Regions from separate parts of the Flavobacterium alkalisoli genome, predicted to be linked through region 2. Evidence: riboswitches for the same ligand, from Rfam matches in the RefSeq annotation. Region 2 holds a riboswitch; the other holds the start of a gene.
The links. Region 2 has a riboswitch for cobalamin ahead of FUA48_RS16950 (TonB-dependent receptor plug domain-containing protein). Riboswitches for the same ligand answer to the same signal wherever they lie in the genome.

Region 1: another riboswitch for cobalamin. It lies ahead of FUA48_RS13440 (adenine nucleotide alpha hydrolase); the one in region 2 lies ahead of FUA48_RS16950 (TonB-dependent receptor plug domain-containing protein).

What each region holds. Positions count from the first base shown of each region.
Region 1 covers NZ_CP042831.1:2,923,763-2,938,990, reverse strand. Annotated here, with positions in the region: gene FUA48_RS13470 (GNAT family N-acetyltransferase) at 1-44, shown strand, start outside; gene FUA48_RS18400 (hypothetical protein) at 173-346, shown strand; gene FUA48_RS13465 (hypothetical protein) at 591-785, shown strand; gene FUA48_RS13460 (YtxH domain-containing protein) at 816-1,085, shown strand; gene FUA48_RS13455 (L-threonylcarbamoyladenylate synthase) at 1,146-1,766, opposite strand; gene FUA48_RS13450 (ATP-dependent helicase) at 1,842-4,181, opposite strand; gene FUA48_RS13445 (DUF7935 family protein) at 4,382-4,906, shown strand; cobalamin riboswitch at 4,956-5,132, shown strand; gene FUA48_RS13440 (adenine nucleotide alpha hydrolase) at 5,234-5,929, shown strand; gene FUA48_RS13435 (acyl-CoA thioesterase) at 5,948-6,331, shown strand; gene FUA48_RS13430 (hypothetical protein) at 6,394-6,984, shown strand; gene FUA48_RS13425 (hypothetical protein) at 6,992-7,564, shown strand; gene FUA48_RS13420 (DUF7660 family protein) at 7,566-7,823, shown strand; gene FUA48_RS13415 (M1 family metallopeptidase) at 7,824-9,899, opposite strand; gene FUA48_RS13410 (hypothetical protein) at 10,006-10,920, shown strand; gene recG (ATP-dependent DNA helicase RecG) at 10,936-13,038, shown strand; gene FUA48_RS13400 (HAD family hydrolase) at 13,090-13,746, opposite strand; gene FUA48_RS13395 (HAD family hydrolase) at 13,746-14,402, opposite strand; gene FUA48_RS13390 (four-helix bundle copper-binding protein) at 14,478-14,798, opposite strand; gene FUA48_RS13385 (RNA polymerase sigma factor) at 14,949-15,228, shown strand, end outside.
Region 2 covers NZ_CP042831.1:3,725,477-3,740,704, forward strand. Annotated here, with positions in the region: gene FUA48_RS16930 (hypothetical protein) at 1-257, opposite strand, end outside; gene FUA48_RS16935 (RNA polymerase sigma factor) at 238-753, opposite strand; gene FUA48_RS16940 (S41 family peptidase) at 870-2,333, shown strand; gene FUA48_RS16945 (YncE family protein) at 2,408-3,445, opposite strand; gene FUA48_RS16950 (TonB-dependent receptor plug domain-containing protein) at 3,460-5,292, opposite strand; cobalamin riboswitch at 5,326-5,527, opposite strand; gene FUA48_RS16955 (ABC transporter substrate-binding protein) at 5,576-6,715, shown strand; gene FUA48_RS16960 (iron ABC transporter permease) at 6,722-7,753, shown strand; gene FUA48_RS16965 (ABC transporter ATP-binding protein) at 7,765-8,544, shown strand; gene FUA48_RS16970 (hypothetical protein) at 8,541-8,921, opposite strand; gene FUA48_RS16975 (lipocalin/fatty acid-binding family protein) at 9,078-9,338, shown strand; gene FUA48_RS16980 (hypothetical protein) at 9,340-9,846, shown strand; gene FUA48_RS16985 (hypothetical protein) at 9,928-10,335, shown strand; gene FUA48_RS16990 (YceI family protein) at 10,364-10,906, opposite strand; gene FUA48_RS18455 (hypothetical protein) at 11,212-11,376, shown strand; gene FUA48_RS16995 (hypothetical protein) at 11,383-11,730, shown strand; gene FUA48_RS17000 (DUF6526 family protein) at 11,815-12,249, opposite strand; gene FUA48_RS17005 (N-acetylmuramoyl-L-alanine amidase family protein) at 12,255-12,827, opposite strand; gene FUA48_RS17010 (YdeI/OmpD-associated family protein) at 12,961-13,521, opposite strand; gene FUA48_RS17015 (HAD family hydrolase) at 13,531-14,223, opposite strand; gene FUA48_RS17020 (putative glycolipid-binding domain-containing protein) at 14,333-14,890, opposite strand; gene FUA48_RS17025 (hypothetical protein) at 15,024-15,228, opposite strand, start outside.

The sequences.
Region 1 (15,228 bases), 800 kb from region 2:
AAGAGAATCCTGCCGACAAAATAACCATGGTAAAGTATCTATAAGTTTACGAAAAAAATAACTTAATGCTAATTAACTCTTTAAATATTAAAGTTTTATTAAAGACACAGGGCTTTCGATTTACTATTTGTAATTTTATGCTTGAAAAGAAAAATCAAATAAAAAAAACGTAATGATTAAGATTAACCTTGTAAAACAAAAAGAAATGAAACTGGTAAAATTTTTCCTGGCGATGCTAGCAGGATTCGGACTTATAAAAGTCTACAATTTTGTGGCGCAAATGGAACTTGAAGAAGAAGAGAGCGACATCTATGATGACGAACAAGAATATCCTCTTTTTGTATAGTTCCGCTATACATATTAAATTTTACTAAAGCACCTTACACTTAGGGTGCTATACCCTTTTAAGCCTATACCATATTTTAGGCTTATATCTTTCCTGAATTTTTCTCTTAAACATTTTAACACCTTAGAGGTTAACGTATAATAAAACGTTAAACTACAAAGGTTTGTCCTGTTTTTAAGACATCGTTAATACAGTTGCGGTTTCAGAATGCTTAACTTAGTAAAGCGTCTTAAAAACATATATTATGGAAAATCAAAATATACATCACGATAAGGATCCACTTCCTAAAAATATGGTGCCTAACCAAAACCCTAAGCCTGTGCCTCAAAAAGACAGACAAAAATCATTAGGTAGTTTAGATAATAAGGATGACGTAAAACGCGACTCTAAATTAGAGAAAAGCGATGTAAAAGCAGACAGGAAAAGTGACAACAAATAATATTTTATTAATTATATAAATTAAACAGCTATGAGTAACAAAAAAGTAGTATTAGGAATTGCAGCCGGTGTTGCAGCCCTTGCAGTAGTAGGAGTAATGTTAAAAAGAAAAGGATACCTTGACGGAGCTTGCGAAAAAGCTGAAGAACTTGGCAAAGACCTTAGAAACAAATACAAAGATGTAAAAGAAAGTGCACGCAGAAAATTTGATGAAGTAGTGCACAAAGGCGGAGAAATAGCCGACAACATGAAAAATAAAGCAGAGAATACTGCTAAAAATATTGATCCGGCAACAAACTAGCTAAACAATATTATTCCAAAACAGAAAAGCTGCCAATGGCAGCTTTTTTTATGCTTTTACTTAAAAGATATCAGGATCTCCCTTACCTTCCCTAACCAATTCAGGTTCATCTCCCGAAAGGTCTATAATTGTAGAAGCTACATTGTCACCATATCCGCCGTCAATAACAGCATCTACAAGATTTTGCCATTTCTCAAAAATAAGTTCGGGATCTGTAGAATACTCCAATATTTCATCATCATCATGAATAGATGTTGAAACTATAGGATTACCCAACTGACGTACAATTTCTAATGCTATGTTATTATCAGGTATACGGATACCTACCGTATTTTTCTTTTTAAATTCCTTAGGCAGATTGTTATTGCCTGGAAGGATAAAAGTATAAGGGCCCGGTAGTGACCTTTTCAATATTTTAAACGTACTGGTGTCTATCTGTTTAACATAATCGGATAAGTTACTTAAATCACTACAGATGAAAGAAAAATTAGCCTTATCCAGCTTTATACCTTTTATCCTTGCTATTTTTTCCAGTGCCTTGCTGTTTGTTATATCACAACCCAGTCCGTAAACTGTGTCTGTAGGATATATTATAAGCCCTCCGTCCTTTAGTATTTTAATCACTTTAGCAATTTCTCGCTCATTCGGATTTTCGGGGTATATTTTAATGAACTGTGCCATAGGTCGTCTATTTCAGTTTTCGAACTTTAAAGTTACGAAAGGGATTTATTATAAGCGTTAATTTAAATGTAAAGCTTATCCTATAACGTCAAGTTTTGCAAAACGTAATAAAAGTTTTTTAATCCCTCCTACATCAAATTTAATTTCGGCTTTCTTATCAGGCCCTGCTCCTTCAATATTAAGCACCTGCCCTTTACCAAAGCGTTCGTGCATTACAACATTCCCTACCGCTAGTTTACTGTCCGGCATGGCAGGTCCTGATGAAGCTGGTGCCGAACCGCTCGACATAGGCTTAAGCCTGCGTATACCGCTATCCGGTTTAGGATCATTATCAGTAACCCACTTAGGCGGAATACCATTTGTTGGCTTATTTAATCTTAGTTTTGATTTATCTACGTCACCAAAAATATCATTATTTATCATTGGTTTGTAGCGATAATTAGTCTCTACAGGGGTAAGGTATTCCAGGAAAGAATCTGTAATTTCCTCTATAAATCGTGAAGGTTCACTATCAACCAGTTTCCCCCATCTGTAACGCGATTGTGCATAGGTAAGATAAGCCTGATGTTCTGCACGTGTAAGCGCCACATAAAACAGCCTTCGCTCCTCCTCCAGTTCACTACGTGTATTCATACTCATGGCACTAGGAAATAAATCTTCCTCCATACCTACAATAAACACGTGAGGGAATTCAAGGCCTTTTGCAAGGTGAATAGTCATAAGCGCTACCCTGTCATCATCACCGGTGTCCTTATCCATATCGGTAGCCAGAGCCACATCTTCAAGGAATTCAGATAAAGCTCCTCGTGCTCCGTCTACCTCTTTCTGTCCTTCAATAAAGTCCCTTATACCGTTTAGTAATTCTTCTATATTTTCTATACGGGCAATACCCTCGGGAGTTGCATCTTTTTTAAGCTCCTGTATTAATCCCGTTTTCTTGGTAACATGTTCTGCCAGATAAAAGGCATCCTGAGTCTCATTAATTATCTGGAAGCTCTTAATCATGGTTACAAAATCCTGTATCTTGTTTTTTGTACCGGCATTTAATCTAAGGTCTATCCTGTCTATGTTTTCCATTACTTCAAAAATGGAACGCTTATAGTGGTTAGCGGCAACAGTAAGTTTTTCTATAGTCGTACCCCCTATTCCCCTTGCAGGATAGTTGATAACCCTTACCAGAGCCTCTTCGTCTTTAGGATTGATAACAAGCCTTAAATAGCCTAATACATCTTTTATCTCTTTTCTTTGATAGAACGATAATCCTCCGTAAATCCTGTAAGGAATGTCACGTTTACGCAAAGCATCCTCAATTGCCCTGGATTGTGCATTGGTTCTGTACAGCACCGCAAAACTTCCGTTTTTAAGCTGCTGTTGCATTTTCTCCTCAAAAATAGTACTGGCTACAAACCTGCCTTCCTCACCATCGGTAAGGCTTCGGTGCACTTTAATTTTAGGTCCGTCCTCATTGGCCGTCCAAACCACTTTATCAAGCTTGGTTTTATTCTTATCTATAATAGAGTTTGCTGCCTCTACAATGTTTCGTGACGAACGGTAATTTTGCTCCAGGCGGTACATTTGTACATTATCATAATCCTTTTGGAAGTTAAGGATGTTGTTGATGTTAGCCCCCCTAAAAGCATAGATACTTTGTGCATCATCACCTACCACACAAATATTCTGGAACCTGTCTGATAACGCCCTTACAATTAGATACTGCGAGTGATTGGTATCCTGATACTCATCTACCAGTATATAACGGAAACGATCCTGATATTTCATCAGTACATCCGGGAAACGGTTAAGCAACTCGTTAGTACGTAACAGAAGATCGTCAAAGTCCATCGCTCCCGACTTAAAGCAACGTTCCACATACTGCTCGTATATTTCGCCAAGTCGTGGTTTTTTAGACATTGCATCTGCTTCCTGAAGTTCAGGGTTGTTATAATAGGCCTTAACGGTAATAAGGCTGTTTTTATAAGTAGAAATACGGCTTAGTACCTGCTTTGGTTTATAGACATCCTTATCAAGCTGCATTTCCTTGATAATAGAACCTATAAGGCGTATACTGTCCTGAGAGTCATAAATAGTAAAGTTTGACGGATAACCAAGCTTATCGGCCTCAAAACGCAGTATTTTAGCAAAGATTGAGTGAAAGGTACCCATCCATAAGTTTTTAGCTTCAGAGTTACCCACAATGTCGGCAATACGCTTTTTCATCTCACGGGCAGCCTTATTGGTAAAGGTAAGTGCAAGTATATTAAATGCATCCACTCCCTGTGCCATAAGATAAGCAATACGCATGGTAAGCACCCTTGTTTTACCCGATCCTGCACCCGCAATTACAATCATAGGCCCGTCTTTCTGTAAAACCGGAGCCCTTTGCGCTTCATTTAACTGGCTTATATATCTTTCTATTTCCGTCATAACTTTTATAAAGAGCAAAAGTAACGAATTTTGGTTGGGATTTAAACCTCTTATTTATCTCTACTACCCTACTTTTTGTTAAAAATTATTCACAATAAATTTACCTTACAAAAAGTATTTGATTATTTTCGCCTCTTACAATTTTATAATAAAAAACTGCGTTACACTATTACACCAAACTATTACTAAACATGGATTTCACAAAATTTATTGATGTACTTGCCTATACACTACCTTCTATAATAGTAGGATTTGTTGCCTACTATTTTTTTGACACACAACGTAAAAATGACGAAGGCCGCCGCCGTTACCTTTTACACAAAGATGCACAAAAGCATGCAATGCCTTTAAGGCTACAGGCTTATGAAAGATTGGTGCTTTTTCTTGAAAGGATTAATCCTTCTAAACTACTTATAAGAATTGCACCGCAGTCATCAAACAAACTTGATTATGAAGATTATGTAATTGCACAAATTGAGCAGGAATATGAGCACAATCTTACTCAGCAGATATATATATCGGCTGAAAGCTGGGATATAATTACTACTGCTAAAAATGCTACCATACAAATGATACGTAAGGCTAGTATGAGTGAAAAGGTAGATTCTGCAAACAAATTAAGAGAGGTTATACTTACCGATTTGTTTGATAAACAAAGCCCCAGCAGTGTAGCTGTTGCTTACCTTAAAAATGAGGTAGCAGAAATGTGGCAATAACATCTTTACAGTATTTTATATAAGGCATCCCTAAAAAGGATGCCTTTTTAGTTTATATTTGCCAAAAGGTTCTGCTTAACGCAGATTAATAGGGAACCGTGTGAAAATCGCGGGCTGTCGCGCAACTGTAAAGTACTATAAAAGTTTTATCAAAATATCCACTGCCAGTGCGGGAAGGAAGATAAAATGTACGAGCCAGGAGACCTGCCTTACTAAATAATGACTATGCTTTCGCGGTTAAAGTGATGTCCTGGCACTAATCTTTGTTTAAAGAGAAAGTGTGCCATGCCTTCACCCTGCTCCGCAAAGCATTATAAACTCAAAAAAGTGACGGAGAACAAACAAAAAACTTATTTTAACTGGAGCAGCGGCAAAGACAGTGCGCTTGCACTACATTATCTGTTACAGGATAAAAACTACAGTGTAGACTGCCTGCTAACTTCGGTTAACTCTCATTACGATCGTGTAAGCATGCACGGACTACGAAAAGAACTTCTTTTAAAACAGGTTGAAGCCATTGGTATACCTATAACAACCATAGAACTCCCGTTACAACCAAGCAATGAAGATTATGAGGCTATAATGCGTGCTAAGGTTGATGAATTACTTGAGCAAAATTATACTACGGCTGCTTTTGGAGATATCTTTTTGGAAGATCTTAAAGTTTATAGGGAAAAGCAACTGGAACCATTTGGCCTTAAAGCGGTATTTCCCCTTTGGAAGAAAGACACAAAACAATTGCTCACTGAATTTATAGACTCCGGATTTAAAACCATAACGGTTTGTGTAAACGGTACTAAACTGGACAAATCATTTGTGGGCCGTGTTATTGACCATGATTTTATTAAGGAACTTCCGGACGATGTAGACCCATGTGGTGAAAACGGAGAGTTTCATACCTTTTGCTTTGACGCCTCTTACTTTAAAAAACCAGTAGATTTTACTATTGGTGAAACTATTTACAGAGAATATGATAATCACGGCACCAAAACCGGATACTGGTTTTGCGACTTATTGCCTTAACAAATAACTTCCATAAACATGACAACTGAAGAAAGAATAAAACTATCGGAAACAAGAATATTTAAAGCTGTATTTCCTAACACTACAAACCATTATGATACGCTATTTGGAGGAACTGCCATGCATCTAATGGACGAGGTTGCTTTTATAACCGCAACACGTTTTAGCCGTCAGCGTATGGTAACCGTTAGCAGTGACCGTATCGACTTTAAAAAGCCCATACCTGCGGGAACTATTGTAGAACTTATAGGTAAGGTTACTTATGTAGGTACAACCAGCCTTAAGGTTAGAGTAGAGATTTATGTGGAGCAGATGTATGAAAACAGCAGGGAAAAAGCAGTAACAGGAGAATTTACTTTTGTGGCTATAGATGAAAATAAAGTCCCTGTAAAAATCGTTTAATTAAAAGGCATCTGGAATCGGATGCCTTTTTTGATTATGTTTGCTACTAAATAATTTAAGCCATGAAAAAGACATTAATAGCCCTTTTACTTCTGTTAAGCGTAAGTTCTGCCTTTGCACAAAAAATATACAACAACAAGGCTTTCGGGTTTACTATTGAGATTCCGCAAACATGGTGGGAAGACAATCGTGACGGATTTCCTGCACATATTGAGGTTAGTGATGCCGAAAGAAGAAAAATACTGGACGACAGCCGTTCTGTATTCCTTACTCTTTTTTATGACAGGGAAACTATTAAAGAAGGTGGTAATTATACTCCTAAAATGCAGTTTAATGTAGCCGGCAATTCTGAAAAAGATCCTAAAAAACTTTTAAAGGCTACCGAGAAAAATGCTGAAGCCTTAAAGAAATACCAACTGGACTTTAAATTTGTACAGAAGCCTAAACAAATAGAAATTTCAGGGATAAAGAGCGTATATTATATTGCTACCTACTCTATGATGGTAAACGGTAAGAATACTACAATACGTACTTATACCTACGTTATACCATATAAAAACTATGTTTTCCATCTTAATTTTACCGATGAGATAAAAGGCAAAGACCGTTCTAAAGAATTTGAAGCAGCGGTAAAGACTATTAAAGTTGGTTAATAAAAATATGAAGCAAAAAATATTTTACACCTTACTTATTTGCTTTAATCTATCATTTGCACAAGAAAGATTTGAAAGTAAAACTTTTGGCTTTTCAATAGATATTCCTGAAGGATGGGTAATCGATAATGGGGATGATGTGACAATAGTCCCTCCAGATACGATATTAAGTGAAGCCGAAAAGGATGATTTATTTAAAGACGGTTATCTAGTTTCTTTAGTACATTCTATAAAACCCCATAATAGAATTTACCCGCACATGACATTTAGCATGGTTTTAAACATAATAGATGATTTTGATATTTTTAAAAAAGAAGTAACATCTGGTTTAAAAAAAGTAGACTACTATGATAATTTCAAAATCTTAGTCGAACCTACAGAAATTATTATTAATAACAATAAATACCTATATCTAATAATGACTTATACTACAGAAAATAGTGACCAAGTCATTAGAAACACAGTTTACTTAACACGTTATAAAAAATATGTATATCAGATGGAATTTCTAGATATTCCGTCAGAAGATGACTATTCAAAATTATACTCAGAACTTATCAAAACGGTGAAAATTGAGTAACATGGAAGATGAACTGTATAATAAACAAATTACAAGTAGGAAAGATTTTGTTGAGTTTCTAAAACTTCTGCATAAATACTACACCTCAAAACCAGAAAATTGGGAGAACAATGCCCTCGAATCTTTTTTAGAAGCACTGTCTGCTTACGCTGTGGATATACCTGGTGCACATAAAAATACAAAACAAGACAGAAATCCTGATATAGCAGACTGGCAGGTATTTGCAGATATACTAAGAGGAGCTATTGCCTACGAATAACTATTCTACCAGTAACTGCTCGAGTCTTTTTCTTTCGTTATCCTTAAGCTGAGGCAATATTGCTGTAAAGGCATCCCTATAACCGTCTTTTTTAAGGAGCTTTCTTATGTTGTCACGGCCAAATTTGGCAAACTGCCATTTGTGGTGCTGTGTGGCACGGGCAAGATTAATTAAAACAACCTCGTCCTGTTTACCAATATACATAAGATTAGACAATGCATTTTGGCGGATACTGCTTTCATATTTAGGAGAGGCATACTCCTGAAGTTCGCTATAATAACTTTCTTTAAGGTCACTTCGATAACCTTCGGTAGTATAGGCAAAAGTAAGCCACAGTATACGAAGATTCTTGTCATTAAACCCAACCCAGGTATCCGAAACATCTAAAAACTCCCCTATCTTTTCAGGAAAGCGGGTACAAAGTACATTCAAGGCTATTTCCCTTGTAATGTATGATTCATCCTTCATTAAGGATTTATATTCATCAAAAAACTCGTCCGGAATAGTTGTAACTGTTCGTGCTACAGCCTGCCTAATCTTTACATTATTTGTTTTCATGGCAGCTCGCACTATTACCGCCTTTTTATCAAAAGGAACTTCTGCCAGCTGAAACAATACTTCTTCCTTTAAAGGCCAAAAAGCATCCGACTCCATTATATTCGTAAACATTTCCTGATTTTCCTCAAAAGGCTTATCCTGCAGGCCGCCTATAGCAAAATACTGCTGAATAAATTCGTTTTTCTGTAAAAGGTCTATGGCCTCCCCTACTTCAAACTTCGGGTTTTCCAACCAGCGCTTTTTAAACGATTGAGTGTCGTAATTAGATACTTTATTTATCTCTGCCAGGAAATCATCGGTATCAACATTTTTAAAAGCATACTTTTCAAGATAAGCCTTTACTGCTTTCCTAAAGTTTTCATGCCCTACGCCTTCTCTTAGAACATGCAATGCCCAGGCACCTTTTTGGTAAAAGCTTAAAGAGCTTGCCTTTTCGTTAAGTATAGGTATCGTATCAGTTTTTGAAGCCTGTTGAAGCCTTTCGGCCATTTGGTAGAGTTCGTAATAAAAATGATTGTCTCCATAAAGCTCCTGTTCTGCAAGCAATGCATAATAGGTAGCAAAACCTTCCTGTAGCCAGTGATGTTCACCTGATTTGGCCGTAATAAGATCGCCAAACCATTGATGTGCCAGCTCATGGGCATTTACATTTACATAAGTGCGATCGTTAAAACCTATATTATCAACCACATAATCCTGAGAGAATATGGTAGAAGTCGTGTTTTCCATACCGGCATAAAGAAAATCCAAAACAGGTATCTGCCTGTAAATTCCCCAGGCATACTGTACCCCTATTTCCTTTTCAAAAAAATCGAATATCTGTTTGCTGTAACGATAAGTCGGTTCAAATTTACTTAGATCTTCAGGCCTATAATATAAATGTATTGGTGTTCCTGATTGTGAAATCTCAATTTTTTTATCAAATTTTCCTATAGCCAGCATTACAAGGTAGCTGCTCATAGGGTTTTGCATTTTGTAATGCCAATAGAGGTTTTTGTCACCAATAATAGATTGAGTATGCGCTGATCCGTTTGATAAAACGGTAAATCCCGGTTCATAGCCAATAGTAATATTAAATATTACCTTTTCATTCATATCATCAAAACTGGGTAGCCAGTGGCTGGTATACTTCCCCTGCCCCTGTGTCCATATCTGTAGACCATCTCCCTCACCTACAAAATACAGCGTTTGCTTGGGTTGGGCTGTATAGTCAAACTCCAGCGTATTCTTCCCTTTTTTATAACCTTTGTATAATTTTAGAGCATGCGGGGCATCTACAAAACCTGCTTTTTTCCCATTAATGGTTACGTTAGCATAATCCATGTCGTGGGCATCAATGGTAATGGTGTCGGTTTTTTCAAGTAAATCAAAAGTATATTTTACCTTACCCATCACTTTTTTATGAGAAACATCAAACGTAAGATATGCATCAAGTGTTTTAAAGTCCGCTTTTTTATATTGTTGGGCAAAACCCGAAAGGCTTAGTAAGAGTATAGCGGCAAGAAAATAGTGTTTCATGGAAGTTCTTAGCATTTACACAAATCTAATAAATACAGAGGTAAATATTACGTTTTAGTTTTATTGAATAATCTTTATCTTCGTAACTCAATCCTTATAATTAAAAATGAAGAAACGAATTTTAATCTTACTGACATTATTTTCAATGCAACTTTTGTTCAGTCAGAAAAACATTTCTTTTGATAAAAATATACAGCCAACAGCTAAGAAACTTATTATTACCCGATATTCTCTGAAGGATAGTATATCGGTACTTTCTCTAAAAAGAGAAGCCAAAACTGTTGGTGATGTTATTGGAAAAGATACAATATCAGTAATTGTAATAGATGGTGGATATACTCTTGAGGGTTTACTATTAGAGTTTACAAAAGGTAAAATAACACCTAAATATTATTACTGGGATGATGGTGGTGGTATAGTTACTCTAAGAGATTTTGATTCTTATGAACTTGTTCTAAATAATGACTTTTTTAATTGGGACGAAACCATTACAGGCAGGTTTATTGGTACTATTAACAAAATGAACTATACAAACGGAACAGAAGATTTTAAGATCAGTATTGAAGGAGATTTTACACATGTTATGGAAGATACTCCACATAAAGATGAAAGAATTTATGAGGCTGTTAAAAAGAGGGAATATTGTGAAACAGGTTTTTACACAACAATAAGTGACTATTACACACACAAATATAAACTTCCTGCATACAAATATTTAAATCTGGACGAAGAGACATCTATTAGTTACCGTAAAAAGCTTGATAACAGTATATTTAAGGGTGTTGTTATGGAGCAGACCGATGATACAGAGTTAAAAGCAAAATTTTTACTCAAAACAGAATACTTAAATGACTGGACTAACGTCAACAAGGGTTCATGTATTTATGTAGTTAACAATAAACTTCTAGCGTACTGCTCTTATAAAGACATATTGGAAAACGGAATCCTTATTACTGTTAAAACAAAAGATAAAGCCGAAAAACTTTCTGTTTATAAAGAGATAATTGAAAGTTTTAAATAAAGAATACAAGCCAAAATGAATAACCTGTTAGAAACTCCTATAGAATACCTTAAAGGCGTAGGCCCTGCCCGGGGTGAATTGTTGCGCAAGGAGTTGGGCATTCATAAATATGGCGACCTTATAAATCTTTACCCCAACCGATATATAGATCGTACACGCTATTACCGTATAAACGAACTGCAAAACAGCAATTCGGAAGTACAGATAGTTGGTAAGGTTGTAAATATTAAAACCGTTGAGCAAAAGCGCGGCAAACGCCTTGTAGCTACGTTTACAGATAATACCGGACAAATGGAACTGGTTTGGTTTCAGGGACATAAATGGATAAGGGAAAACATAAAGATCAATGTTCCCTATGTTATTTTTGGTAAAGTGAGTTCTTTTAACGGAGTGTTCAATATGGCGCATCCTGAAATGGAACTGCTTACTGAGCATGAACAAAGCCTGCGCAGTGCCATGCAGCCCATTTACCCCAGTACCGAAAAGCTTACACAACGCGGTATCACTAATAAGGTGGTAAACAAGATAATGCAGCAACTGTTTATTGAAACACAGGCATTGTTTAAGGAAACGCTTCCGGCAAACCTGTTACAGGAATTAGCGCTTATCCCTAAAAATGCAGCACTGTTTAATATTCACTTCCCTAAAAGTCAGGAAATACTGGCTAAGGCACAGTTCAGGCTAAAGTTTGAAGAATTGTTTTTTATTCAGTTACAACTTATCACCAAAAATCTTATCCGTAAGCATAAAATAAAAGGACATGCGTTTGATAAGGTTGGCGATATGTTTAATGGCTTTTATCAAAACCATTTGCCGTTTGAACTTACCAATGCCCAAAAACGTGTGCTTAAAGAAATAAGGAACGACATGGGGCAGCCTGCACAAATGAACCGATTATTACAGGGAGATGTAGGTTCGGGTAAAACCATTGTGGCATTAATGAGTATGCTTTTGGCTCTTGATAACGGTTTTCAGGCTTGCCTAATGGCACCTACCGAGATTTTAGCCAATCAGCATTTTTCAGGTTTATCTGAATTGGCTAAACCTTTGAATTTAAATATAAAAATACTTACCGGTTCAACTAAAACTTCAGAACGAAAAATTATTCATGAAGAGCTTGAAAACGGTACACTCGATATAATAATAGGTACTCATGCCCTGCTTGAAGATAAGGTACAGTTTAAAAACCTGGGACTTGCCGTTATAGATGAGCAACATCGTTTTGGTGTAGAACAACGTTCCAAACTATGGAAGAAAAATGAAATTCCGCCACATATACTGGTGATGACGGCTACCCCTATTCCGCGTACGCTGGCAATGAGTTTGTATGGCGATCTTGATATATCTGTTATAGATGAACTTCCTCCGGGACGTAAGCCCATTAAAACAGTACACCGTTACGACAGTAACCGCCTAAAAGTATGGGCTTTCCTTAAAGAGGAAATTGCTAAAGGAAGACAGGTTTATATAGTATATCCGCTTATTCAGGAAAGTGAGAAAATGGATTATAAAGACCTGATGGACGGATATGAAAGTATTTCGCGCGATTTCCCTTTACCGCAATACAGTGTCAGTATAGTACACGGCCAAATGAAACCCGCCGAAAAAGACAGCGAGATGGAGCGTTTTGCCAAAGGTAAAACCAACATCATGGTTGCCACTACTGTAATTGAGGTTGGTGTAAATGTACCTAATGCCAGTGTTATGGTTATAGAAAGTGCCGAGCGTTTCGGGCTTTCTCAGCTGCATCAGTTAAGAGGTCGTGTAGGCCGTGGAGCCGAACAGAGTTACTGTATTATGATGACAGGAGGTAAACTTAGTAACGACAGCAAAGTGCGTATGGATACTATGGTAAGAACTAATGATGGCTTTGAAATTGCGGAAGTTGATCTTAAACTGCGTGGTCCCGGAGATATTATGGGCACACAGCAAAGTGGTGTGCTTAACCTACAAATAGCCGATTTGGTTAAAGACCGGGAAATACTGCAAATGGCAAGGCATTTTGCTATTAGATTACTTAAAGATGACCCTAACCTTAACAGATCGGAACATGCTGCCTTAAAGCATACTTTTATTGAACTTACAAAGAAGAAAAATATCTGGAATTATATTTCTTAATCTAAAGCTTAAAGTCGAAAGTCATAAAGCTTTTGCTAATAATATTAGCAATTAAATAAGATTCTTTATTGTTTTATAATCAAGCTGTTTAAAATCTGTTATAACCTTATCTGCCAGCGAAGTATTTTGTCCCATTGAGTGTTCACTCTGGTAACCTACACAAAACACACCTGCTCCTTTTGCTGCTTTTATACCGTTAGTGCTGTCTTCTATAACTATACATTCTTCCTTTGGGAATCCGGTTTGTTTTACAGCTTCCACAAATATGGCGGGATTAGGTTTTGATTGTTCAAAATCCTCACCGCTTATTTTGGTTTTGAAATATTTGTGCAAATCAAACCTTGTAAAAACGGCCTCAATTTTCCTTTTTGCCGCAGAAGATGCTAACACTAAGGTCATCCCGTTATTATACAAATCTATAATAAGGTCTTTTACACCGGGTAACAGCTCAAGATCTTCACTGCTTTCAAAAGCATCAAAGTAATACTTATAGCTCTCTTCAAGCAATTCTTCTTCCGATTGTTGCAAATCAAATATATTGCGCAGCTTCTGGATAATATTCTTATCGGAATTACCTATAAAATCAGAATAGATTTCATCGGTAACATCTATCCCAAGGGTTTTATAAAATTTGCGGTTCGCTTCAAGTCCTACGGGTTCAGTGTTAACCACTACCCCATCCATATCAAAAATTACAGCGTTTACCATTACTTAATATCCCTTATTTTTAGGTAATCAAGCTCACTAAAATCGCCAATAATCATATCGGCCTCGGCAAGTTCCTGTAATTTTGAATTTTCACTCTGATAACCTATGCAGTAAATCCCAGCAGCTTTAGCTGCTTTAATTCCATTAGTACTGTCTTCTATGACTACACATTCTTCTTTTGGTGCTACAGATAACGAAGCTGCATGCTCAAAAATAGCAGGATGCGGTTTAGACTTAGGAAAATCTTCCCCACTAACGATATGCGTAAAATACTGATGAAGCCCGAAACGGTTAAAAACCCTCTCGATAGTAACTTTTGATGCCGAAGAAGCCAGTATAAGCTGTACTCCGTTATTATAAAGATCTACAATAAGTTGTCTTACTCCCGGTAAAAGGTCCAGATCTTCCTTAATATCAAAAGCTTCATTAAATAAAGATCTTTTGGTTTGTACCAAATGCTCTACCTCATGCTCAAGACCAAAAGCCTCTTTTAATTTTTGGTATACATTTTTTGTTGAGTTTCCGGTAAATGTAGCATACATTTCGTGGGTAACTTCAATGTCAAGGTTTTTAAAATGCTGGTAGTATGCAAAATGATGTACGGGCTCTGTATCAACAATAACCCCATCCATATCAAATATTACAGTCTTTATCATAGTGAAAATTAAAGCTGCAAAATTACAACATACAATTGGAAGCCAAAAGCTTTAGGGAATTAAGATGACGTTAAATTAGTAGGCCATACATTCTTCTGCACATTTACGGCAGGCTTCTGCACACTCTTTGCAATGGTCGTCTTCATCTGCAAATTTTTCACACTCATCGGCACAGGCATTACAAACATCAGCACATAATTTCATTAATTGCTCCTTATAGTCAGAGCCTCTGCTCATAAACTTAACGCACAACATACATATTTCAGCACAATCACGGCAGCTGGCAATACATTTTAAATGTTCTTCATTTACCATTTTAATACATTCGGTAGCACACAGCTCACATGCAGCAAAACACGCAAGGCATGCATCAATCATAGTTTGATTTTTTTTCATGACTAATTGTTTAAGGTTGAACTTATTACAAAGTTACCAAGCACATTCCCTAAAGCTCGTAATGCTATGTTAAACGTTTCTGTAAAAAATTATAAATAATTTATTTAAACCTTTTGCCTTAACTTTAGTCTTACCTATAAATAATTAAAATTGCAGGACGAAAAGGCTTTTATAGCAGAATTGCTTAATCCTGAAACGCAAAATAATGCGTTTAGGCAGCTTGTATCCCAATACAGCAGGCCATTGTACAGTCATATCCGAAATATTGTGCTGGATCATGATGATGCTAATGATGTGCTGCAGAACACCTTTATTAAAGTTTTTCGTAACCTGTCAAATTTTAAAGGCGAAAGCAAACTTTTTTCCTGGATTTACCGCATTGCTACAAACGAAGCCCTTACCTTTATTACCCAGAAAGCCAAAAAAGCAG
Region 2 (15,228 bases):
AACACGCCAAATGCTATAACAACACTTGCTGCAACCGATAGCCATCCTACATAGCGTTTTTTAGTTTTTAATGGTATCGTCTTTTCAAAGCGTTGTTCGCCTGCCTGGGCAAAATATCCAAACATAGACCTGTACTGCTCCAAATGAGGCGCCACATTGGATGAAGAAAAATACATCTTAAGCTGGTTTTCTTCGGCAATACTGGTTTCTGCGTCAAAATATTTATCTAGTAGTAATTCAATTTCTCTTAATTCCATAACTGTGCATTTTTGTTAGTTCCTCCCTCAACATCTTTCTGGCGCGGGACAGGGCTACCCTCACTGCCGACTCATTCATATCCATAATTTTTGCAATCTCTTCAAACTCATATTGCTCCACATCCCTCATCTGCAAAATAAGCCGCTGCTGTTCGGGGAGCTTATTCATAAGTTTTTCTGCCCATTCCCAGCTGTCACGGTCTTCTGCCTGTTGCTGCAGTCCGGGCTCCCGGTCACTGTAATTAGAATGTACTAATCTCATTTCTGTTGCCCTTTTAGACTTTAACTGATCCAGACAGTAGTTTTTTGTTATTGTCATGGCCAGCGCTTCTACACTCGAATAGCTCTCCAGCTTATTCTTGTTTTTCCAAAGTCGTACCATAACCTCCTGTGTGGCATCCTCGGCTTCCTCATTACTTATAAGGAGCCTTTTTGCCAACCGGTATACCCGGTCTTTAAAAGGAGTGATAATATTTACAAACTCCGACTGGTTCATTACATTAATGCTGGTTGTTATTGGTTTTATAATAGGAAGACGAATACCTTTATTTTTTGTTACAAATAATATTAAAAATATTAAATTTACGTTTTATATACTTAAAAACTGCTTTCATGAAAAAGATAAGTACCATCCTCACCTTATTGCTTGTTTCGGCTTTTGCCTTTCAAAGCTGTGACGATATGGACGATAATGCCGTTCCTGTTAACGACTTTATATGGAAAGGACTTAACCTTTATTATTACTGGCAACCGGATGTGCCGGACCTTTCAGATAACCGATTTGGCAATCAGGGAGAACTTAACGCTTATCTACAGGGCTTTTCAAGTCCTGAAGCGCTTTTCAACAGCCTTAAATATGTAGATCCTACCAGTACAGCGAAAAGCGACAGATTTAGTGTTTTAGTATCAGATTATAATGTACTGGAAGCCGCACTACAGGGGGTTGCAAAAAGCAATGGTGTAGAATATGGACTTGTATATACTGACGAAACCCAGACATCAATTTTTGGATATGTTCGTTATATACTGCCTGATACCGATGCTTCTACCAAAGATATTCAAAGAGGGGATATTTTTTATGCAGTAGATGGGGTTGGCCTTACACCGGACAACTACCGTAACCTTTTAGGAAGTGACACTTATACCCTAAATCTTGCTGATTATACCGATGGCACGATAACTCCCAACGGAGAATCGGTAACGCTTACTAAAACACAATATGCAGAAGATCCTGTTTATTTTAGTGATGTGGTATATAATGAAGGCGGCAAAACCATAGGTTATTTAATGTATAATGGTTTCTACAGTCCTTATGATGCTGAACTGAACAGTGCTTTTGGTAATCTTGCCGCACAGGGAGTTAACGAACTGGTACTTGACCTTCGTTATAACGGAGGCGGATCTGTAAGGACAGCGACTTATCTTGCCAGTATGATTACAGGACAGTTTAACGGACAACTTTTTGCAAAGGAACAATGGAATCCTAAACTGCAAAGTTATTTTGAAGACAATAATCCCGGGGCACTTACCAATAACTTTACCTCATCGTTATCAGATAATACCAGCATTAACCACCTTAATCTAACCAGGGTTTATATACTGGCTACAGGAAGCACTGCTTCTGCCAGCGAGCTTGTAATAAACTGCCTTAAGTCTTATGTAGATGTGGTTGTAATAGGAACTACCACTATAGGTAAAAATGTGGGATCGGTAACGTTATATGATTCTCCTGATTTCACTAAAAATGATTTAGACCCAAGCCACCGTTATGCAATGCAGCCTATAGTGCTTAAAATTGTAAACAAGAACGGCTTTGGTGAATATGAAGAAGGTATAGAACCTACCATAGAAATGCCTGAAGATTATGACAACCTTGGCGTAATAGGCAGTCCGGATGAACCTTTATTAGCTACTGCCATAAACCAAATAACAGCAGCAGGCAGAATGCCACAGCAGCCACACAAACAACACAGGTTATTTAAAGGCTCTAAAAACCTGCAGCCGTTTAGTGAGGAAATGTTTATAGAAGAAGCTCCTAAGGGACTTGACCATCTTATAAAAAACTTATCTGAATAAAAATAAAAAAAGGCTTCCCGAGGGAAGCCTTTTCAACTTAAACAAAATTACCAATTTATAATCTGGTGTAATTATTAGTTATTAAAGTAGAAGCTGTTAGGCCCTACTCCTACATCATAAGTATTTATAAGTGTTCCGTTTGATCCGTAAACATAAACTTCGCTGTCTGAAGAGAAATCGCCACCATCAGCAATATAAATTCTTCCGGCATAAACATTAAATCCGTACATAGCTCCCCATGCAGAGTTTGACTCATAGCTAAATGCAGCTTCAATAGGTAGAGTATTGCTGTTTACAGAAAAACTATACACTGCAGTATCAACAGTAAAGTAAATATTCCCATCCTGAATAGTCAGGTTTTTAGCACCTGCTAAAGCCTCAGTAAGCTCAATAGTACCGCTTACAGTGTTGTTAGAAAGGTTGATTCTGCTTATTTTAGAGTCCCCCATTACATAAAGTGCTCCGTCCTGCTCATCAAAAGAGTTTGGCGAATCTCCAAGTTCAATTACAGTATCAACAGTATTGTTAGCCGGGTTAAATACAGTTATAGATGTACCGCTACCGTAATATCCGTTAGCTATATAAAGTTTTCCGTTCTCTGCAAGTACTCTTTCTGCATAATTATTAAGATCTACAGTAGTAGTACTAAAATCTTCAAGATTAATTACAGTAAGGAAATCGTCTGCAAGCCCGTAATCGTTAGTATTTGTTACATAAGCCTTACCGTTTATAACTACACCATAACGCGGATTAGTAAAATCAGTATCTATACTTGCTACAAATTCAAAAGTATAACGGTCTACAACAGTAATTTTGTTTGCCTGCCCTGAGATGATAAATGCATAATCATCACTAAAGAACATAGACTGAAGGTAAGTACCTATAGCAGGAGCATCCGGATTTACAGCAGTATAGATATCCTGCTCTAAAGCACCATTATTACCAATAAAAGACACTGTCCCTGAAGACGGGTTACTGTTACCTTCGTTAAGTACAAAAGTTCCGTTTGCATAAGCACCCGAAGCTACAGGAGTGTTATCGTCATCACTGCTACATGACACGAAAAACAAAGAACCTGCTAATAAAGCGAATAGAGAATTCCTAAGTTTCATAGAATTAGTTTTAGTTAAAGTTTAAGGGTTATATATATATTATAATTTATGCCGGGCATTTGCCTGCTGTCAACATTTACATAGTCTGCATTCCAAACATTAAGCACCTGTGCGCCGAGCCTGTATATTTTTGATTTTCCGAAATTATACTCCACGCCCACATTACCTGTATTGTAAGCGTCTATATTATATCTTGAGTTATTGTCTGATCTTGTAAACACTTCCCCTACATAAAGAAACTGGTAGTAGGCAGATAGTTTTTTATAGTTGTAGGACAGTGCTCCCGAAGCTTTGTGATAAGGAACATAAATTAGCTGATAGCCTGTGGTTTCATCTTCCGATTTGGTATAACCATACACGGCATTAAATGCAAACCGATGGTTATTGAATTCTTTGGTGTATTTAAAGGCAGCTTCAAGGCCATAGGTACGAACCCTGTCTGTGTTCTGTGGTCGCCAAACACTGCCGGTAGGCAGCCATCTAAGCATATCCTTAAGCTTAATGTAATATCCGGTAAGGGTTAATGAGGCATTTTTTACTGTAAACTCATTACCTATTTCTCCCTGTACAGAGCTTTCCGGTTTTAAGTCGGTATTCCCGCTACCCTGCCAGTATAAATCCTGAAAGGTTGGTATCCTGAAGTTTTTGGAGCCGTTTACCCTAACCAGGTAAAAATCGGAAACCCTGTATCGTACACCTGCCGAATACAATAGCGGACTATCATAATTATTGGTAGCTTCTTTTCTTAAGCCTGCTTCATACAAAAGTTTTTGGGTAACCGCATGACTAAATAATAAACTGGCAGAACCAATACTCCTTTCGGCTCCTTCAAGATTAGAACCATACCCTTTGGTTTGTGTAAAATTGAAAACCGAATTAAGTTTTATCTTATCGTTTATCTGGAACAGAAGGTCGTAGTTACCAATTACCGATTCTGATTTTCCGTAATCATAACCTTCGTCATAAATGTTGTCATAGTACTTGTACTTCTCACTCAGGAAAGCCCCCTTAAGCTTAGAGGTAAATCTGCCGTAATTACCTGTCCATTCCAGCATATTACGGGTATTGAGATTGTAGTATTTCGTTCTGGTTTCAGAAGGGAAAATAAGCGAGAAATGCCTTTCGCCGTCAAACAGGTAGCTATAAAGGGTAAGGATATTGGTTTGATTGATTTTATAACCCACTGTTGCCGAAGCACTATTGTTATAATACTGACCGTTAAGATTATGTCCGTCCTTACCTACATAGTCATAATCGTTATCAGAACTGTTTCGGGTAATGCTTAATGCGGCACTAAACTTATCATCGGCAACAGTACCGGTATAGTTAGCCCCAAACGTATTAAAGCTTCCGTAATTTGTCCTTACTGAATTGGTGAATTTCTTTTTATACTCCAACTCATTGTTAAGGTGAATACTCCCCCCTATAGCGCTGCTGCCGTAAATAACGCTTCCGCCACCTGCCCTTACATCAATAGCATTAAAATCGCGGGTATTAATTACATTAAAATCGGTTTGTCCGTTAAGCTGTGAGTTGATATTAATACCATTCCAAACCACCGCAGTCTGCTGGGCAGTAGTCCCCCTGAAAGATGGTGAGGATACCATACCCAGCCCGTTTTCCTTGAAATAAACTGTGGTGTTATAATTCAGTAACGAAGTAAGCGACGACTGGTTGATATTGATAACCGAATCGTTAAGGGTTAGTATCGATTGTGTATTCGTAAAGTTTTTTAGTTGGGTGTCCGATATAACCACTTCCTTCAACTGAACAATAGCATCCTGTTGCGCCCAAATATACTGGCACAGTAATACTGTAAAAACTAGGATGATCTTTTTAAGCGTCATAATTTCCTGAACCTTTTTTCCCGAAGGTTCGAATAATTGTTAACTCCTAAGGCAGGTCTCCTGGCTTGCGTACTGTTGTTCACCTTCCCGCCCATACAGGCAGTGGCATGCAGTTAACAACAGCCTCCCAAAAGGGATAAGCTTACAGTTGCGGGAACAGCTCAGGTATTACACCTGATTCCCTTTTAATGCAGTGTGCTGCCAGCACACTACAACCTTAAGTTGGGTGCAAATATAGGATTTATATTGAAATTTATACATTTGCAGCAGTTTAATATTTGTTATGAAAATCCTACACTACCCAATTATTGCTTTTTTACTGTTGCTTGCAACAGGCTGTAAAAAAGAGCAAAAAACGACTGATAAAACCGCTTCAACTGTTGAAAATTCAGTTACTTATGCAAACGGACTGGAGATATACAAATACAACGGATTTTCTATAGTTAAGGTTACAAATCCGTGGCCGGATGCCGAGGAAAGCTATACTTATGTAATGCAGCAAAAAGGCGGCGCAGTGCCCGATAGCCTTAAAAAATATATGGTACTTGAGGTACCTTTGCAATCGGTTGTGGTAACTTCAACCACACATATCCCCTCACTGGAAATGCTTGGGGTAGAAAATACTCTGGTAGGCTTTGCCCATACCGATTATGTTTCGAGCGAAAAGACCAGAAAACGTATTGACGAAGGCTTTGTTAAGGATGTAGGTGTAAACGAAAGCATAAACACCGAAATAATGATAGATCTTGCTCCAGATGCTATTGTAGGCTTTAGTATCAGTAGCAATAACAAGTCGATGAATACGCTTGAAAAAAGCGGACTGAAAGTATTATACAACGGCGACTGGACAGAGCAGAATCCGTTAGGAAAAGCAGAGTGGATTAAGTTTTTCGGGGCTTTGTACGGTATGGATGACAAAGCAGACGAACTGTTTAAACAAATAGAAAAAGATTACCTTGAGGCTAAGGAAATTGCCAAGCAGGCAACAGACAGGCCAACTGTTCTTGGCGGGGCTATTTATCAGGATCACTGGTACCTGCCACAGGGCGACAGCTGGGCAGCATTATTTTTAAAAGATGCCAATGCTGATTACCTTTGGAAAGATTCTAAAGGAACCGGTAGCCTTAGCCTGTCGTTAGAAACGGTACTGGATAAAGCTCAGGATGCAGAATACTGGATTGGCCCAAGCCATTTCACGTCGTTACAGGAAATGACAGACAGTAATCCGCATTACGGGCAATTCAGGGCGTTTAAGGAGCAAAAGGTATACTCCTTTAGCAGTAAAAAAGGACCTACGGGCGGAGTGATTTATTATGAGCTTTCGGCAAACAGGCCAGACCTTGTACTTAAAGACCTTATAAAAATATTACACCCGGGATTACTTACAGACCATAAACTTGAGTTTTTTGAACAACTTAAATAATTTGCCTTGCTGTACACCAAACGATATACATTACTTTTTTCCTTACTGGGTATAGCCCTAGTAGCTGTATTTTTGGTAAACATCAGCCTGGGGTCGGTAAACATACCTGTAAAGGATGTGGTGCAAAGCCTGCTAGGTAACGGTGCTTCTAAATCTACCTGGGAATATATTATCGTTAACTACAGGCTGCCTAAGGCCATTACCGCAGTTATTGTGGGCATGGGGCTTTCTGTAGGCGGACTTTTAATGCAAACGCTTTTCCGTAACCCGCTTGCCGGTCCTAATGTGTTGGGGTTAAGCTCAGGAGCGAGCCTTATGGTGGCGATGGTTATTTTAGGCGGAGGTATTGTTCCTGTTGTGGGTAGTTTTTTCTCTTCCGCTTACGGACTTGTACTTGCCTCTACCCTTGGTAGCTTCATGGTATTGCTGGCTGTACTTTTAGTTGCCCAAAAACTAAAAGATACCATGGCGATACTTATTGTAGGCCTCATGTTTGGCAGTTTTGCCAGTGCTATAGTTGGGGTATTAAGTTATTTTAGTAATGCCGAACAGTTACAAAAATTCACCTTTTGGGCATTAGGCAGTTTAGGTAACCTTTCGTGGGAAAACATTGCCATACTTTCGGCGACCTGTATTATTGGTTTACTTATGGCAGTTGCCTGTATAAAACCATTAAATGCCATGCTATTAGGTGAGCGCTATGCACGTAGCATGGGTATCAACTTTAGCAGAACCCGCTTCATCATTATATTATCCACCAGTATCATAACCGGCTGTGTTACTGCTTTTGCAGGGCCTATTGCCTTTATAGGACTTGCGGTACCGCACATGGCAAAATTGTTATTTAAAACAAGTAGCCACATGGTGTTGTTTTGGGCAACACTGCTTGCAGGTGCTATTATTATGCTTATTTGTGATACCGTTACACAATGGCCGGGCAGTAGCTTTGTATTGCCTATAAATGCTATAACCTCTATTATTGGTGCACCTATAGTTATATGGCTGCTATTCAGGAAAAAGAAAGGAGCTTTCAGTTAAAAATGAGCAGTATGGAAAAAGTTTTAACCGCAAACGGATTGAGCATTGGCTACCCTGAAAAAAAATCGGGAGCGGTAATAGCCCATGATATAAACCTTAACCTTACAAAAGGAAGCCTTACTGCGCTTATTGGTGCAAACGGAATAGGTAAGTCTACCCTTTTGCGTACACTTACTGCCATACAAAAACCCATAGCAGGAAACATACATTTAAACGGAAGGGAACTGACTTCTTACCATGCAAAAGAACTGGCCCAAAACCTGAGTATAGTGCTAACGGAGAGCCTGCCGCCAAGCAACCTTACCGTTTTTGAACTTATCGCTTTAGGAAGACAGCCTTATACCAACTGGCTGGGAACACTTTCTCAAGAGGATATTACACAGGTAACCAAGGCCATACAGCTTACACAAATTGAGCATCTTGCCGATAAAAAGCATCATGAAATAAGCGATGGGCAATTACAAAAAGTGCTTATAGCACGTGCCCTGGCTCAGGATACGCCCATAATAATTCTCGACGAACCCACTACCCACCTTGACCTTCTGCATAAGGTAAGCCTGCTTCGCCTATTAAAACGGTTAACGGCAGAAACGGATAAGTGTATACTTTACTCTACCCATGATTTGGATTTGGCTTTGCAGTTAAGCAGTAACATTATTGTAATGACCCCTCAGGAAGTAATTCAGGATACACCTGCTAATTTAATTAGCAAAAAAGTATTTGACCGTTTATTTAACGACGACAGTATTACTTTTGATGAAGAAAAGGGTGGTTTTATTGTAAAGGATTAGTCTTCGTCAATACTCTCTTCTGTTTCCTCTTCATATTCATCATCTGAATCTTCATAAAAAGGATCGGGTTCAAAATCAGTCCTGTTACTGTAAATAAACTGAAACTCCCCTAAAGGGTTACCATAGTAAAACTCATTATCACTAACTACCTTAACGTAGTTTTCTTTATCATACACGTCATAAAACAAGCCATCCTCTCCTTTTTTGTATAAATTAGTACCTTCGGTAATATATTCAAATATCACTTCGGAATCAGTCTGACTTACTTTTATCTGATCTATACCATCTATTGTGGTATAAATGCCGGGTACCAGCGTTTGTGCAACGCCAACAACAGCATTCAGCAAAAACAACACTACTAAAACAGCCTTTGCCATAGTAAGAAATTTATGGGTTATCCTATCAAAGATAACGCAAAAACCAGCCCATAAAATACCCATTACTAAGTATTTTTCTTACGCCTTTTAACAAAAGGTAAACATAGCCCCGCTTATAATTTCTGTAACTTTACTATAAATCAAAATCTAAATATTATGGCTAATCAGTTTACAGTAAAATATCCGGGTGATAAAACCGAACTACTCAACAAGATAAAGAGTACCGTAGGCGATAAAGGCAATTTAGCCGGAAACGACCAAACCGGTAATTTTGAAGGCAATACCCCACTGGGGAAATTTGCAGGAACCTACTCTATAGAAGGTGACGACATCACCATAAGCATAGACAAAAAACCTTTGCTGATATCTAACAGCAGGATACAGGAAGAATTTGAAAAGGCTCTTAAAAATTCCTGATATGAGGATAACCTTACTATTACTCTTTTTTTATTGTGTTGCATGGGCACAGCCTCCGGTAATGGAATTGCAGTCTTATGGATTTGATCCAATAGAAGTAAGTATACCCAGCATCCCTAATGACAAACTTATAAAGCTTACACAAAGTTGGGCCAGGGAGTATAACTTTGGCAAAAATACTGTTGATATTACTGAAGTGACAGACAACTCATTAACCATAAGCTCTTTTAAAAAGAATGCATTTTACTACCGTAACTATGGGGAGGTTTTTTATTTCAGGATACATTACAACATGAAAATCGAGTTTAGCCAAAACAGCTACAGGCTAAGTTTTAATGTTGATGATATTTATACCGATGGCAACGTACTTATAGAATATAAGCTACCGGACTATTTTGATTCCTCAGGAAAGCTGAAGGACGGATACAGCGCACTAGATGATTCGCTTGAAAAAACAGTTAATAATATAGTGCAGTCACACTACGATTTTATTGTCAACTACAGGTAGCGCTAAGGCTTTGTTAAATGGCTTTTGTTTTTGTGATGTAAGTGGTAATATTATGACAGAATAACCTAAAAATCAATTGCTATGACACAGGGAGGAACAGATGACCCAAAAGATTTAGGGTCTAAAAAAATTGACAACAGGGAAAAAATGAGTCCTAAAAATGAAGGCTTTAGCGGCGAGAACCTGCCCAATAATTATGACCCTTCTAAAAGGAAACTAAAACCCGAAGTTGAAAAAGATGAGGAAGGCAACATGGAGATACAAAAACGTGCCCGAGATGTAGATGAGGAAAATGCAGTGCCCGTAAGCCAAAGTGATAAAACTACTCGCGACAATGGTAGAGTAATAGACAAAAGCCGCGGTACTGCCAATGAGGCCGAAGATATGGAAACAGCAGAAAACCGCGATTTCAATTCGGATACGGAAGAGGACAGATACCCGTCTTCACATCCTGAAAACAAACGCAATCGAGGAAATATGGACACATAAAAAAGCAGGATAAAATCCTGCTTTTTTTTTAATTATAATCGGTTTCCTTTACGAATTGTATGTTAGCATGCATTTTAATTTCTTCTCCCAATACCAGTCCGCCTGCTTCTGTAGTATCGTTAGAATGTATATCAAAATCATTACGGTTTACTTCTCCGGTTATATCAAAGCCGGCTCTCATATTTCCAAAGCCGTCTTTAGCTTCTCCACCAAATAATACTTTAAAGGTTATTGGTCTTGTAATGCCTTTTATGGTTATGTTACCGGTAAGGTCATACCTATCCCCATCAATGTGATTAAAAGATTGAGACACAAACTCCATTTCAGGATAGTAATCAGCATTAAAGAAATCGGCTGACTTTAAGTGTTCATCCCTTTCTACATTATTGGTGTCTACACTGTAAACATCAACAGTAAGTTTAAACTCGGCATCGGTAAAATCATCCTTACCGGCATACATGGTACCTGAAAACGCCCTGAAATACCCTGAGATATTTGCTATAACCAAATGCCTTATCTTAAACTGTATATCAGAATGGGATAGATCCAGTATCCATTTTGCTCTTTCCATAGTAGTATGTTCATTTTTAAAATTGGTTAATATGCATTTTTAGTTTCCTTTTTATAAGGATAACCTTATAATACAACTACTAATTTACTCACTATTACCCCCTCTTTTACAACTATTTAAGTGAATTGTTTGTTAAACTTTCCTTTACAATTGCTAAGACTCTAAATGTTAATATGCTTTATATAGCGCGCTTCCGCATAGTGTTAAAGCTTTTTCTAACATTTCCCGTAAAAAGTAGTGTTAATTGGCTACTGTAGCCAGTATATAGTGGCGAACTTTGTATATAACCAAAAAATAAAAGAGTTATGGGACATAATGAAGAAGACCAAAGACAAACTCCCGCTCCTAAAGTTTCAAGTGGGGAAGATTTGAGTGAAACTGACATTAAAGGAACAAAAAAATATGTTTCTGAAGCTGAAAAGGTCTCAGAAAGAAAGGAAAGAGAAAACAACAATAATAATTCAAACTAACATATTATGACTGATAAAAATGAAAATACCGGTCATTTAGGAAACAAGTCCGACGAGCCTGTAAGGGCAAGGGGACGTAATGCTGACCGTAGGGAATATTGGGAAAGGGACAACAGGTCCTCTACAGAACGTAACCTTGACGATGCAAGGCAAATGCACTCCAGAACTTTTAATGAAGATGAAGGCACATGGCGCGAAGAACGCAGGGCTAAAGGAGATACAGACCGTAACTGGAATGAAAGTGATCAGATGCAGCGCAGCCCCGGCAGAGACATTGATGAGGAAAGAAGAACGCACGGACGTTATAATGATGACGAACAACATTATGACCACGACGACCGAAGAAATATCTAGGAGTTAGAGAAAGATTTTTTTGTGTGGGGTTCCAACCCTAATTCTATGTAAGAAGCCTGCTTTTAGAGCAGGCTTTTTTTTATTTTATACCCTGTTATTATCGGGTTTCCAGTTTCTAACCGATTTCTTTATAGAATTTGGCGACAGGTTCTCGTCTATTGCCCTTTGCAATAAGGCGGGAAGCTCATCATCGGGAGCAAAACGAAGCGCAAAAAGCTGTCCTTTGCTAAGATTCTCTTCATAAGGCTCCAGCCTGTTGCCGGTAGTTGCATAATAACGGTAACGCAGTTCCAGTAAAACTATCCTGTCCTGCAGCGTTAAGGCATAATGTTGCCTTAGCATAAAGCTTACCAGTGTAACCGATAAAAAAAGAAGGAACATAAATAGCCATATAAGCCAGTCTTCGTTATTAAAAGCATATCCTACACAAATACCCATTAATAAAATCATTACAGGGTAAAACACAAAATGGTGCGGTGTGTAAAAACGTATATGATTTGTATAGTTCTGTTCTTTCATGATAATTATTTTATGTCGGTAATAAAGTTCGCTATTAAGTTAGCAAGCTTATCCTGACCTTCTTCTGTTGTAAGGTAACCTCTGTCTTTTTCTGAAGTAATAAAGCCCATTTCAAAAACAAGCGCCGGAGCTTCTGCTTTTTTAAGCATATAGAAACCCGCTTCTTTAGTTACCACATTATAATCTTTTCCTATTTTATCGGTAAGCTGTTTTGCATACTGTGCCGACTGTTCTTTCTGGTCGGATTCATTAGCTATAAAAATTTCCATACCTGAAACAGTATTTTCAGGATTTCTTGCAGCATTAAGGTGTAAAGATAAAACAAGATCGGGCTTAATCTTATTGATGGTCTCTACTCTTTCGTTTAAGTTGACGAATTCATCTCCTGTTCTTGTAAAATGAATTTTTACATCCTTGTTGTCTTTATTAAGTACTTCAATTTTCTTAGCGATAATTGCAGCAATATCTTTCTCCATGTAATCATTATATACAGCTCCATAGTCTTTACCGCCGTGTGCGGCATCTATAACTACGTTAAATTTTTTTTGCTGAAATTTGGTAATGCAAAAGCAAAACATATTAGTACTCCGATAGCGAAAAGATTTCTGATAAGGTGTTTTTTCATAATTAGCTGGTTTTGAGTTTATGTGTATACTAACACCACCAAAAATATATAAAAAAATGTGCGCTTTAACGTACAAAAATGACCTTTTATCGGATTCTTTGGCTTTTCTTTGACGTATCTATCAGTTTTTCCAGTCGGGATATCTGTGTTTTTTCCTGCTTGGCAGAAGTAACCCAATGCTTCATAAGATTTTTATAATAAGGCGCCTGAGCATTAAAAAATTCCCAGGCAGCTTTATGGTTTTTAAAGATTTTTTCCTGCTCATTGGTAAACTCTGCAGGAGCTTTCCTTTCATGGGAATATATTTTAGTTTTGCCCTCTTTCAGTTTTTCATAAGCTGCTATCCCCATAGGCTTAACCAAACCGGCTGCCAGCAGCTCTTCCATCTTTTTTACGTTTACTGCACTCCATATACTGGTTGTCCTTCGCGGAGTAAACCGTATGGAATAAGCTTCTTTATCAATAGTACGCCTGATACCGTCTATCCAACCAAAACATAGCGCCTCATCTACCGATTGTGGCCATGTAATACTTGGCTTTCCGGTACCTACCTTATAAAAACCGACAAGCAGCTCAGCGGCTGTTTCATGATTCTCTTCCAGCCATTCCCTAAAGTGGGCAGGAGTTTTAAAAAAGTGTGGTTTCATGGATAGTTATTAAGGTAGCAGTAATGGGATAATTTCGTTCAGTTTTTTTATTTCATAAAAATTATCGTGTTCAATTTCATGATCTATAAGCTCGTGTGCCCATGTAGTATGAAACGGAACATGACAGGCATACCCGCCAATATTAAGCACCGGCAATACATCCGACCTCAATGAATTCCCTATCATAAAGAACTCATGCGGTTCTATATCCAGCCTTTTTAAGAGCTTGTTATAGTTAAGTTCTTTTTTATCGGCCATAACCTCTATGTGGTGAAAGTATTCCCCAAGGCCTGAATCATGCAGCTTACGCTGTTGGTCTTTAAGGTCGCCTTTTGTTGCTACGACCAGTTTATAATTCCCATGAAGTGCCTGTAGGGTTTGCTCTACCCCTTCTAATAATACTATGGGCTTTTGCAGGAGTTCCTTACCCAGTTCCAGTACCTTATCGATATGTTTTATGCTAACAGTACCATCTGAAACCTCTATGGCTGTTTGTATCATGCTTAGGATATAGCTTTTAATGCCGTAACCATACAGCGGAAGATTTTCTATCTGGTGTTTAAAGAGTGCTTGCGACAGGCTTTGATGGGAAAGATAGTTTTCCATGAGTCCGCAAAATTTCTTTTCGGTCTCTTCAAAATAGGGTTCGTTTATAAAAAGGGTGTCGTCGGCATCAAAGGCAATTACTTTTAAAGATTTCATGGCTTTACAAATGGTTTTCTACAAATTTAAAGATTTAGCTTAAACCTTACATTGAATAATAAAGCCATTCTCAATTTTATGCACCATTATACAAATGCCTTAATAAAACTTATCGTATCTGTACAAGCTCAAACAGCCCCGGGTAATCTACAACAAAACCATCCTTATCTACCTCAATATCTGCCGTAAAGCCTTTCAGGTTATCAAAGCGGTAAAGCTGCTCGTCCAACCTGGTATATTTTTGCCTTTCCCTTCTTGCCTCATTAGCCAGTATATCTACATAAATAAGGCTAATCTCTTTGCTTTCGCCTTTCAGTAAATGTAAATTATTTACCGGAAGCGTGTTTGTTAACGGAGTTAGCGATATATCAATATAGTTACAGCCCTCAAAGTAAAAATGAGGCAGGTTCTTTTTGCATTTCCAGTGTTCGTTATCATCTAAACCAAGGGAATATTTATAGGTCTTATCAGCCACATTAGCCGATATCTCAAACGACCTTACTTCCCAGTTATTGTTAAGTGTTAACCAGTATTCTGCATAAACAGGTTTTCTTTTAACCCAACCTTCAATTTCAGAATGTACCGAGATAGTGGTATCACGGTAATTTACGGCACAATGTTCGTCTGTGTCGTTTTTTATTCCCTTCCATAAAATACTCAACTGCATATCCGTGAAAATTAAAAGCGGTTTAAGCTTGAGCCAAAACCGCATCTAATTTACTATTTTATCAGCAATTAATCATTAATAATGAGACATTTAACGCCTTGCCTTTAGTACACCCACTGTACTACCCGATTCGTTAACCAAAGCACCCACCATTACCTATATAAAGGTTGGTTTTATCATTATCGGTAAGCATCATTTTATATCCCGATCTGTTTGATCTAACGAGTCTGGCCACTAAATATACCTTATCTCTTTCCACCTGAACCAGGTTACCTTTTACCGTAAGGTAATATTTGCCCTTAGGATCATCACGAAAGTAAGCGTCACTCGCTATGTTC